Regions from separate parts of the Alteromonas sp. NFXS44 genome, predicted to be linked through region 1. Evidence: predicted binding sites of a transcription regulator. Region 1 holds the regulator's gene; each other region holds the start of a gene.
The links. The regulator sigma-54, encoded in region 1, starts transcription at its own class of promoters, with help from an activator protein. The targets are predictions, from matches to a motif close to GTTGGCACGNNNNTNGNNT.

Region 2: a site for sigma-54 is predicted at 1,935-1,953, ahead of flhA (flagellar biosynthesis protein FlhA). Genes of this name have one in related genera too.
Region 3: a site for sigma-54 is predicted at 2,072-2,090, ahead of J3369_RS08410 (BON domain-containing protein). Genes of this name have one in related genera too.

Annotation. Positions count from the first base shown of each region.
Region 1 is NZ_JAGDEA010000002.1:360,576-364,792, reverse strand. It holds gene lptC (LPS export ABC transporter periplasmic protein LptC) at 1-111, shown strand, start outside; gene lptA (lipopolysaccharide transport periplasmic protein LptA) at 80-649, shown strand; gene lptB (LPS export ABC transporter ATP-binding protein) at 655-1,380, shown strand; gene J3369_RS04795 (RNA polymerase factor sigma-54) at 1,476-2,960, shown strand; gene hpf (ribosome hibernation promoting factor) at 2,993-3,280, shown strand; gene ptsN (PTS IIA-like nitrogen regulatory protein PtsN) at 3,289-3,732, shown strand; gene rapZ (RNase adapter RapZ) at 3,780-4,217, shown strand, end outside.
Region 2 is NZ_JAGDEA010000005.1:268,638-272,854, reverse strand. It holds gene flhA (flagellar biosynthesis protein FlhA) at 1-1,861, opposite strand, end outside; gene J3369_RS06445 (tetratricopeptide repeat-containing diguanylate cyclase) at 2,100-3,941, shown strand; gene flhB (flagellar biosynthesis protein FlhB) at 3,931-4,217, opposite strand, start outside.
Region 3 is NZ_JAGDEA010000005.1:704,734-708,950, reverse strand. It holds gene J3369_RS08425 (MlaA family lipoprotein) at 1-476, opposite strand, end outside; gene J3369_RS08420 (hypothetical protein) at 463-804, opposite strand; gene J3369_RS08415 (hypothetical protein) at 858-1,025, opposite strand; gene J3369_RS08410 (BON domain-containing protein) at 1,433-2,035, opposite strand; gene J3369_RS08405 (endonuclease/exonuclease/phosphatase family protein) at 2,298-3,284, shown strand; gene J3369_RS08400 (response regulator transcription factor) at 3,343-3,729, opposite strand; gene J3369_RS08395 (hypothetical protein) at 4,136-4,217, opposite strand, start outside.

The DNA.
Region 1 (4,217 bases):
ATACGCGGTGTACAGACCATCATTAAAAGTAACGGTTTCAATGCAAACCTGCGTACCCAACAATATGAGTTAATTGATCATGTGCAGACAATTTATTCCCCGGGCAGTTAGCCTTTTCGCAGCAATAGCGCTGCTTGCTGCTGCCGGTGAGGCAATGGCCGGCTCCGGTGATTTTGAAAAGCCGATTACCGTGGATGCCAAGTCACAGTTTATCGACGGTAAAAAGAAGAAATCGGTTTTTAAAGACGATGTGAAGATAACCCAGGGTTCTCTCATTATTGCCGCAGATGAAGTGGAAGCCATCGCCAGTGATGGTGAAGGGAAAGAGATTTTTATCGCCCGCGGAAAACCAGCCAGTTATTCTCAAACGCTGGATGACGGGGCCAAAGTAAAAGCCAGTGCAAATGAAATTCGCTACGAAGTAGCTAAACAACTTATTTCCTTGCAAGGTGATGCAAAAATCCAGCAAGATACCAGCATGGTCCAGGGAGATAGCATCACCTATGACATGTCAAAAGAGCAACTTCTGGCAACCGGCGGAGAAAGTAACAGCAACGGCCGTGTAACCACGGTTTTCCGTCCTGACACAGTTAAAGAGCTGAAGGAAGACAACAAGTCTTCAGACAGAAACGAAAACGAGGGTAACTAAGTTACATGGCAACCCTGAGTGCGACTCACCTGGCAAAGTCGTATAAATCACGCCAGGTCGTCCGTGACGTTAGTTTATCGGTTTCTACCGGACAGATAGTAGGTCTGCTGGGTCCTAACGGCGCAGGTAAAACCACAACGTTTTACATGATTGTGGGTCTTGTGCCGCTCGATAAAGGCAAGATCCTCATTGATGAGCAGGAGCTGACGCACCAGCCAATGCATGAGCGTGCCCGCCGGGGAATTGGTTATTTACCCCAGGAGGCATCCATTTTCCGAAAGCTGACCGTACATGAAAACATCATGGCGATATTGCAGACGCGTAAAGACTTAAAAAATCATCAACGTGAACAGGAAGCGGATGCACTACTTGATGAATTTAATATTAACCATATACGTAATAGTACAGGTATGAGTTTGTCGGGTGGCGAACGCCGCCGGGTTGAAATTGCCCGCGCACTGGCAGCCAATCCGCAATTTATTTTGCTCGATGAACCCTTCGCCGGAGTTGACCCGATTTCGGTTAATGATATAAAGAAGATCATTCAGCACTTACGGGACAGAGGTATCGGTATCCTCATCACCGACCACAATGTCAGGGAAACCCTTGATGTGTGTGAAGAGGCCTATATCGTCAGTCATGGAGAACTGATTGCTCAGGGCACCGCAGAACAGGTATTAAGTAATCAAAAAGTTCGTGATGTATACCTTGGTGAGCAATTCAGGCTATAGTTAAGATATCGGGATGAGCATTTAACGGAGATTTCGCCACCGGCACTCACACCGCTACAACCGGATGTCCTTTTTAGAGTTTATATAAGACGTAGATGAAACCATCTTTACAGTTAAAATTTAGCCAACAACTGACAATGACGCCTCAGCTTCAGCAGGCGATCAAGCTATTGCAGTTGTCTACGCTGGACTTACAACAAGAAATTCAGGAAGCCCTCGATTCTAATCCTTTGCTGGAAGTCGACGACAGCTCCGACAACGATGTAATTGAGAAAAATAACATCGATAATGATGACAGCATGCAGGAGTCTGCATCAGCATCATCTTCTGACAGCATGGATACCGGTGAAGCACTGGAAAAGAATGATTTACCGGACGAGTTGCCCATCGACAGTACCTGGGATGAGTACATTTCTGCGTCTTCAGCCCCCGCGCCCGGCCCTTCCGGTAGCGATGACGAACAAATCTTTCAGGGTGAAACCACCGAAAATATTCAGGACCATCTGCTGTGGCAAATGCGTCTGACACCTTTTTCTGACATAGACCGCGCCATCGCACTGGCGATTATTGACTCCATTGATGAGTCCGGTTATCTCACGGTTACCGTTGACGACATTCTGCAAAGCGTAAACAGTGACGATATGGAAGAGCCCGTTGAAGAAGATGAGGTTGAGTGCGTACTCAAACGTATTCAGCTCTTTGATCCTCTCGGTTCCGGCTCCCGCACACCGCAGGAATGCTTGCTGGTGCAACTGGCGCAATTTGCACCGGAAACACCGTGGCTGGAAGAAGCGAAACTGCTGCTCAGAGAGCATTCCGATCTGTTAGGCAGCAAAGATTACCGTACATTAATGCGTAAAACCCGCCTGAAAGAAGATCAATTACGGGAAGCGATGCGTTTGCTGCAAACGCTGAATCCCCGTCCGGGCAGTGCATTAATTACGAAAGAGCCCGAATATGTCATTCCGGATGTATCGGTTGCTAAGAAAAATGGCCGTTGGGTAGTAGAATTAAACCCCGACAGCTTGCCTAAGCTCAGTGTTAATCAGCAGTACGCTGCAATGAGCCGTAAAGCACGAAACAGCAGTGATTCACAATTTATCCGCTCTCACATGCAGGAAGCCAAATGGTTTATTAAGAGCCTTGAGAGCCGGAACGATACACTGCTGAAAGTAGCAAATTGTATTGTTCAGCAACAAATGGGCTTTTTTGAGCATGGCCCTGAAATGATGAAACCAATGGTGCTGAATGATGTCGCAGAAATGGTAGATATGCACGAATCTACTATTTCCAGGGTAACAACGCAGAAGTACATGCACACGCCCCGTGGTATTTTCGAGTTGAAGTATTTCTTCTCCAGCCACGTTGCCACTGAATCAGGTGGTGAGTGTTCATCTACAGCGATTCGCGCCCTGATTAAGAAGCTGGTTGCCGCTGAAAATCCAGGCAAGCCGCTGAGTGACAGCAAGATTGCTTCGTTGTTGGCCGATCAAGGCATTATGGTTGCCCGGCGAACAATAGCAAAGTACCGGGAATCCTTATCGATCCCGCCGTCTAACCAACGCAAAAGCCTTATCTAACTTAAGGCTGCTCAAAATAAGGAAGACGAAATATGCAAATCAACCTTTCTGGTCATCACATTGAGATCACTGATTCTTTGCGTAATTATGTCGATACTAAGTTCAGCAAACTGGAACGTCATTTTGACCACATATCAAATGTGCACGTTATTTTAAATGTTGAAAAGCTTAGCCAAAAAGCAGAAGCAACGGTTCATCTTAGCGGCGCGGAAGTCTTCGCCTCTTCCGAAAATCAGGACATGTACGCTGCCATTGACAGCATGGTCGATAAGCTCGACAGGCAGGTCCTGAAACACAAGGAAAAGCTTAAAAAGCATTAATTGAATTCATGGATATACAAGCCATAGTCAGCCTGGACCGCACCGAGTGTGCGGTCCAGTGCAATAGCAAAAAACGCATTCTCGAAATCATCAGCGGGATTGCAGCTAAAAATAACCCCGATGTTGATGAAGCCACCGTGTTAAGTAGCCTGCTGGCCCGTGAGCGAATGGGCAGCACAGGTATAGGTAACGGCATTGCCCTCCCCCACGGCCGTCTGGCCGGACTGGAAAAAGTCATTGCCATTGTGGTTACCAGCACGCCCGCCATCGATTTTGATGCTATCGATAATAAACCTGTGGATATTTTCTTTACTTTGCTTGTCCCTCAAGAACAAACCGAAGGACATTTACAAACTCTGGCCATGGTTGCCGGTAAACTCAGTGATAAAGAAACCATAAAAACTATCCGCAAAGCTCAGACAAGTGATGATATTATTCGCGCATTACAGTAACTTAGTGTAATACGCACCGACAACATGTGACTTCAGGAGAAACGGGCGTGAAGTTAATCATCATCAGCGGACGTTCAGGTTCAGGAAAATCAGTAGCACTTCGTGCCCTAGAGGATCTGGGGTATTACTGCGTCGATAATATTCCGGTTAATCTTTTACCAGCCCTGACACACACTGTCGCCGATGAATACGAGCAGGTGGCTGTGAGTATTGATGTCAGGAACTTGCCTAAAGAGCCTTCTGAGCTGGTTGAAATTCTCGACTACCTGCCTCAGTCATGGACTGTCACCATCGTATATATTGACGCAAGTGACGATATGCTGGTGCGCAGGTTCAGTGAAACCCGCCGGTTACACCCGCTGGCTAAACTGAATAAGTCATTGTCTGATGCCATTCAGACAGAACGGGAATTACTGGCCCCCGTAGCAGAAAGAGCGGATTTGAATATTGATACCGACTCTCTGAGCATTCACCAGCTGGCAGAA
Region 2 (4,217 bases), on a different contig from region 1:
CCTGAAGTGACTGGTGCAACATCTGTTCCAACTCTGGTGCCAGAGTTATGACAGGCACTTCTTTCGCTCCCTGACTGATTTCCTGCACAATCAGACGCTTCAGCGCAATACGCACTGCAGATACCAGCACATCCGGATCCTGACTGCGGGGGCCGTATTCCGATAAGGTTTGAACGATAGTACGCATATCGCGGATGGGAACGCCTTCGAACAACAAGGTTTGCAGTACTTTTACTACGGTGCTCAGCTGCAGAATATCGGGTACCAGCCCTTCCACCAGCTTAGGACTGGATTTCGCCAGCATATCGAGAAGTTGTTGAACTTCTTCATGACCGAGTAACTGGTAGGCATTGTTGCTGAGTAACTGACTGAGATGTGTCGCTACCACGGTGGCCGCATCCACTACTGTGTAACCAAGGGTTTGCGCATGCTCCCGCTGATTCGGCCGTATCCACACGGCATCCAGTCCGAAAGCGGGGTCTTTAGTCGCCCGTCCTTCCAGCTTACCGAACACTTGCCCGGGGTTAATCGCCAGCTCTTCATCATGACTGATTTGCGCATCGCCGATGGTCACCCCCAGCATGGAGATCGTGTAAGCATTGGGGTCGAGATCAAGGTTATCGCGGATGTGTACCGGCGGAACCAGAAAGCCCAGTTCCTGAGACAGTTTCTTCCGCACACCTTTTATACGGGTCAGCAATTCGCCGCCCTGTGATTTATCCACCAGCGGAATGAGCCGGTAACCGACTTCAAGACCAATGGTGTCAACTTGCTGTACGTCATCCCATCCCAGCTCCTTGATTTCCGGTGCAGGCTGGTCAGCACCGCCTTCCATTTTGGCCGGCACAGCCGGTTTTTCTGCCGCTTTCTTCGCCTGTACACCCTGCCAGTATGCATAACCGGCAGCAATAGCAGAAAATCCCAGAAAGGCCACGTGAGGCATGCCGGGCACAATGCCCATGACAAACAGCACTGCTGCGGCAATATACAGAGCCTGCTGATTACCCAGCTGTGTCCGGATTTCCTTACCCATTTCCTGAGTTTCGTTTTCGCGGGTGACGATAATTGCCGTTGCCACCGACAACAACAGGGATGGGATCTGGGCAACCAGACCGTCACCAATGGTCAGGATAGTGTAAACTTCCAGCGCATTTCCGAAGGACAAGTCATGCTGAATCATGCCGATAAATAAACCGCCGACGATGTTAATCATCATGATGAACAAACCGGCTACCGCGTCACCTTTAACGAATTTTGACGCACCGTCCATCGAGCCATAGAAGTCTGCTTCTGCGGTGATTTCTTCCCGGCGCTTACGGGCTTCATCCTGATCGATATAGCCGGCATTCAAATCGGCATCAATGGCCATTTGCTTACCGGGCATGGCATCAAGGGTAAACCGGGCACTGACTTCTGAAATACGGCCGGCACCGGCTGTCACTACTTTGAAGTTAATTATGAGCAGGATGGCGAATACCACCACCCCCACCGCATAGTTCCCACCAATCACCACGGCTCCGAAGGCTTCAATTACCTTACCCGCAGCATCGCCGCCTTCATGACCATACAGCAAAACGACCCGCGTAGAGGCTACATTTAATGCCAGCCGTAAAACCGTTGCGATCAGCAAAACCAGGGGGAATATACCGAAGTCCACCGGCTTTTGGGTAAATACAGCCACAAGAATAATAACCAGACTGAGGGCGATGTTAAAACTGAAAAGAACATCGAGCAGAAAGGGCGGCATTGGCAAAATAACCATGCCCATGATCGCAAGCAAAACGACAGGCGCCCCCAGACCACTGGTGATATTTTGAATCTGATTTTTGTCGAACCGCTGCAGATAGCCGGATAGCTGCATAAAATTTGCTCTCGCTAACAGAAAATTGACGCTTACTTCGTGTCTGTCAGTGTCAGTTCAACTAATGTGCCAGTTTGAAAATGTTTGCCAACAAGCGCCCGGCGTTGTTTTTTGAACTATAGTTAAACCGGATGAGACATGCTCAGGACAACAAGTGCCGGAATACCCGTTAAAACAGCGACGTATTGCATTTAAGAACAATATTTTTCCTGTTGTTGCAGCGACAGGCCTGATATTTATGTCTTCTTGCGCCTTTGCGGCACCGGCACAGGTATCTGCGCCCGACGATGCGGTAATCCGCGTCATTAAGTCTTTTCATCAGCACCCGCAGGAAACCGTACTCGGTCTGGAAGAGATGCTTGATGATGTCCTGCCCGAATATACGCCTGCCACTATTCAATATCTGCTGTCGTACTTTTACATGAAACTGGGTGATTTCAGCCGCTCAGAGTCTCTTCTGAAACAGGGGCTTGAAAATGTAGATCAAGTAGGCGAACCGTTGCTCTATCACCGTTTACTGCTGCAAAAATCGCAACTTTACGAAAAGACAGAGCGCCAGGTGCTGGCGCTGCATTATGTTGCTGCCGTCAGTGAGTGGGCGCAGCAGCATACTGTCACCCAGCTGTACATCGGTGCATTAATGACAGAGGGATTAATTCAGCAATCACTACAAAATCGTGTGGCCGCGCTGACAAAACTGATCATTGCCCACAGAATTGCATCGGAGAACGCTACTCAAATTCCGCCTGCTCACATAGCGGGTCTTATTGCATCGGTGTTTCAGCAGGCTGAACAATACGACAATGCCCTTCCCTATTTGCAGGAGGCGCTGGAATTTGCAGTCTCCAGGCACAACCGGGTCAATCAGCAAAACCTGTTACATAAGCTTGCTCTTTCTCACTTCGCTACGGGCGACGAAATTGCAGGGCAGCGTTATTTCGACGAAGCAATGACCATTGCACGGGAACTGGCAGACAAAAATGCGCAGGTGGAATTACAACTTCTTGACGCTGACAGGCTAATGAAAAAGAAAGCCTATGCAGAGGCGCTGGCGATTTACCGGGAGCTGATACTGATTCAGGAAATATTGCCGTCGGAACAGTATTACGGGGATATATTACGGGGATTATCAAACGCCCATTATCATACCGGCAACTTCGGCACCGCACTGGACACACTGGCCCGCGCAGAAACGATTTCTGCATCTGCTACGCCAAAAGAAGTGATTGAGTCACGGATACTGGAATCAAGAATTCAGGCGGCATTAGGTAACTACGGCGAGGCCTATCAAACACTGGAAGACGCACGCAATAAACAAGTAAAGCGCCTGAATGAAATCAGTGCTGAAAAGCTGTTCAAACTGCAGACTCTTTTCGACGTTGATAAGAAAAGTCAGGAAAATGCCGCCCTCAAAGCGATGACGAAAGCTCAGGAGTTGCGCATAAAAACAGAGCGCCAGCGGGGCTTCTTTATGATATCGGCGCTCGTTTTGCTTTTCAGTCTGTGCGTGGCACTGGTTATTTTGCAGAAAAAGCGCGCCAGGTATCAGCATAAACTGGAACAGATTGCGATGACTGACAGCCTGACATCTCTGCTAAACCGCCAGCATACCTTTAAATCACTGGAAGAACAGGCTGACATCGCCGGGGCCTGCGGCAAAAAGCTTGCTGTCGCCCTGCTCGATATCGATTTATTCAAACAGGTAAATGATAATTTTGGTCATGCTGCCGGTGATGAAGTATTACGTACCTTTGGTGCTCTGGTCAGAGACAATTTCAGAAAAACCGATATTACAGGCAGAATAGGCGGTGAAGAATTTTTACTCATATTTCCTGATGCGGATTTTACAGAAGCAAAAGCTGCTACAGACAAATTCAGAGCAGCCCTCAAAGCGGCCGGAAATGCCCTTCCCTATGCATTGGGCCCGCTCACGGTATCCGGCGGGATAGGATACGTTACCGGACCGGATACGATGGCCGCAGAACTGGAAGCCATCGACAAAGCATTATATCAGGCCAAAGAAACAGGCCGCGACGCCATCATTACTGTAGATAAAAGTACTGACGGATTTACCTTCTGAGTTCAGGTGGTATCGGCAAGTCTTTCTTAAGTGGTTTAGGACGTTTGCCCTTACCCGCCTTAAATGCACGTAATTGATACACATACGCCAGCACCTGTGCCACCGACATGAACAATTTGTGGGGAATTTCGTGCTCAACTTCAGTGGAATAATAAATAGCCCTTGCCAGCATGGGTGACGGCACAACAGGCACTTCATGGGCACCGGCAATTTTACGGATATGCATGGCCAGTTCATCAATCCCTTTTGCCACCACCACAGGTGCTCTGCCGCCGT
Region 3 (4,217 bases), on a different contig from region 1:
CCAGCCTCACTGAACTCGCCTGCAAAGGTGTTGTTGACCAGATTCAACGGTTCTCTGAGATTATCAAAGGCATTACCAATTTTGTCTCTTACCACCCCTGGCACTACATAATGATAACCGTCTGCCAGCGGTAAAAGTACATACTGATAAGACACATTATTAAAGCTGAACATGGCCCGGTTGAAACCTTCCCAGGGATCATTGTAATACACCTCATCACCGGTATTCCCTGACTCACGGGTATCACCTACTGCAACCACTACCGGAGAAACAGATACGGCTCCCTGGCTGGTTTGTACGATAACGTCCTTACCTTTCGCAAGCTCTTCAGCCAGTGCGGGTTCGTTATTTTGAGGTTGCTTGTTGTCCTGCGGTTGTACAGCAGAATTTTCAGGCGTGTCGGGCGCGCTGGCACAGCCACCCAATAAAAATAAACAAATAATTAAGGCGAAAGCACCTTGTCTATAAGCTGGCATAGATACCACTTTCCTTCCTATCGTGGTGATTCATTATATTTTGAGCCCGCTGCAGAGCTTCATCCCTGCTGTAGTCCCAGTCACTATCATCATAGTTACGGGCCAAATTAAGATAATGCTCAATCCTTTGCTTACGAATTTGATGAAACGAATTCGCCGGGTCAAACTCCAACTCTTTAAATACCGCTTCAACTTCTGCCAGATCAGCACCAGTTGATGCTTCTGCCGGCGTTTCCCCCAGCCAGGTTGAGAGTTGCTTTCCGGAACCCAGAGCTACAAGACTGGTCAGAAGTAACACTGTCATTACTGCAATTTTTAAGTAATTCATGTTTTTCACCATCGTTGTTTAATTCAAGGGTCGTCCGGATCGCTTACCTGTACTTACTTAGCGGTCGCTGCCTCCGCCATCACTGCACCTGCCGTTGCCTTGCCGGCTTTGTGGTCACTTTTGTCATAGCGATCGAACCAGTTAAAAACTGGCTGCGAGTGAATGAGACGCTCAAATGACGTTGACGGTAACGGACGGTGTTTAGTCTTCAGAAATTTCATACTGCTCCCTTGCGTGCGTAGAATTGAATTCCGGTAAATGACTTATTTACTCTCACAACTATTTTTAATGTTCCAATTTCCGCGCCATATTTTTAAAGACCTAACAGAAACGCCGCAAAAGCCACCGCCACGCTTCAACCTCATGACCGGCCTTTCCGTAACCTACTGTTTTATTAGACTTAAGTATTGATTCATAATCATAGAAAAAAATCAGAGGAAAAAGATGCAGGCAATAAGACCCAAATAATTTCCGTTGACCCGGGAATTTGATGATACTTTTTTACTACAGGCGGGAAATATTTTCACAGACGGGAAGGAAGGTTTTTCAGCAGGATTCACAAACAGGAATGCAATAAAAAAAGGGCTGAGATAATTCAGCCCTTTCCGGATTATGCAGTTAAAAAGTATTATTCACTTTTCATCGCTGTTTTCGGTTGAACGACCTTCAGGTTGTCTTCAACGTCTGTAACATCTGTGGCGTTTTTCGCAATCTCAACGGCCAGGTCACGCTCAGCGTCTGAGTCTACTGTACCGGTAAGCGTAACATTACCCTGCTCAACATCCACGTCGATATCAAAACCGGAAATGTCAGAGTCCATCAGTAAACGGGTTTTGATTACAGTCGCGATTTTAGCATCTGTCAGTTTGCCGGTTGCAGAATCCATATCCATGTCGTCGCCGTCCATAGCTTCAGAGTCATGCTCTTCTACAATGGTCAGCTGGTTATCAACATCTGTTACGCCGTCGATATTCGCTACCAGCTCTTCCGCGAGCTTTTTATCAACCGAGTTGTCTACCTTACCGGTCAGAATAACCTTGCCATCCTGAACGTCGGTGTTGATGTCAAAAGAATTCAGATTACCATTAAACAGTAATGTTGCTTCAGCTTTGCCGTCTATCCAGGCATCCTTGGCACCTTCCTCCCACTTGTTCGCAGTATCCATAGATCCTGCAAAAGCAGAAGTAGTTAATGTACCAGCTACTAACAGTGAAAGAATTGAACGTTTCATAATTTTGCTCTCCTTAATTATCAAGCAAAATAACTGAAGCCAACTTCATGCCAGCAGATTAAAGAACTGAAAAATATAACTTTTTATCGTTAACTCTAATTTTCAACTCTTTCCCTTCATGCAAACTTTTCTCAGAACCCCGTATTTTTTACCTTGCATTTACAATTGCTGAAATCACCTCGTTTGATCGAACAGGGCAGAAAGTCTTTATATAAGTAAGCTAAATAATTTGATTCCGGACAGTAATTTCAGCGGACGAACCATGACAACAGTACTCTCTATTATTACCCTTTTCTTTATTGTGGCTGCAATACTGCCTCACATACCCGGCCAGCACTGGTCAATCCGCGTATGGGAGTTTCCCCGTCTGCAACAGGCGTTTAGTTTACTTGTGCTCACCTTAGTCTGGACATACTGGTATATCGAAACGCCCTTACTGGCGCTGTGCATGCAGGCCGGTGCTGTCTGTGCTTTGCTCTATCAACTGGCATGGGTAATCCCTTACACACCGGTATGGCGCACGGAAGTGAATCAGGTACCAGCAACTGATGACGACCGCACAATAAGCATTCTGACCAGCAATGTATTAATGACTAACGATAACTATGACGCACTGATTAATCTTACCAGGCAACGTAGACCGGATATTCTGGTGACGCTGGAAAGCAACAAAGACTGGGAGCAGGCACTGTCGGTCCTTCATGATGACTATCCTTACCGCCTTTCCTGCCCGCTGGAAAATCTCTACGGCATGCATCTTTATAGCCGGCGTCCCTTCGGCAACGAAAAAATCCGGTTCATTATTGAAGATGACGTACCGTCTATGGAAATCTGGCAGGAAATGGCCGGTACTCAGGTAAAAATCCATTTTGTACACCCAAAACCGCCAAGTCCTACAGAAAATAAATCTGCCGAACCCAGGGATAAGGAACTGACACGGGTAGGAAAAGAAATGGCAAAGTTAAAGCAGCCGGCGATTGTTACCGGCGACCTCAATGATGTGGCATGGTCACCGACGACCCGAAAATTCAGAAAAATAAGTGGCATGCTGGATCCCCGTCGTGGCCGTGGATTTTTCAACACTTTCCATGCGGATTATCCGTTGCTGCGCTGGCCCCTTGACCATGTCTTTCATACTGAGCATTTCGAACTGGTCAAAATAGAAAGAATGCCGGATGTAGGCTCAGATCACTTTCCCTTGCTCACAACACTGAGATTAAAAGCCAATCAATCAGTTGAACAGGCATAAAAAAACCTGTGGCTTTTCAGCTACAGGTTTTCATGGACACTCTTTTAAACGCGTTTTGTCAGGCTGTGATTGCCAGCGGTTCCTGTGTGGCATAGCGTTGACAACGACTCACAATGTCACGGTAGTCTGAAGGGTCAGGAACACTGTCATCTGCTGCGGCAAAGGCAGCGTTACCTGCGGGGTCTTGCCCGGGGTTCATCAGTAATACCGGCGAATCACAGGCTTGTTTTATTTGTGCCAGTATATCCGCACCGGGTAAATCCGGCATCGCCACATCGAGGAGAATAGCATCGTACCGCTGAGCCTTGCTCAGACGGATAGCCAGCTTTCCGCTGGCAGCAAAATCCACTTTCCATCCCAGTCCGGTCAAAAAGCAGGTTAACTGGCTTGCTACCACAGGATCGTCTTCAACGACCAGAATTTGTAAGATTGTACCGGGGGTCATGTTGCCTCCTTGCTGTTTTCACACTCTGTCCGCATTTCTGCGACAGGTCTCATAGACCCTAAAACTTAAGGAAACGCACATTTCACTTGTACTACAGGTGCAGCAATCAACTTGCTACCTTTCTGCACTTCTATCTGCAGGATTTACGAGTGCAGAATTCACGCCATCTCTGTATAAGCGGCGTTTATAACGAATTATAGATACCACCGAAATCAGTATTAACCCTAAATATTAATACCTTAAAGAAAAAAGCGTACTGATATCATGATCAAAGGTAAGACAACATTACCATTAATGAAATTTGAAAAACAATTCTATCTGTGAATATTGTCCCCATGGCAGACCAAATTGGGACAAGCCTTCCACCGACTGCTCATTTTTTGTGCAGGCACCGGAAAAATAGATATCAGGAAAGGAAGGAATTAATTTTCCGGCATGCTTTATCGCGGGATATAAAGTGCGCAAGAGCCAGCAACCGGTCGTCCCGT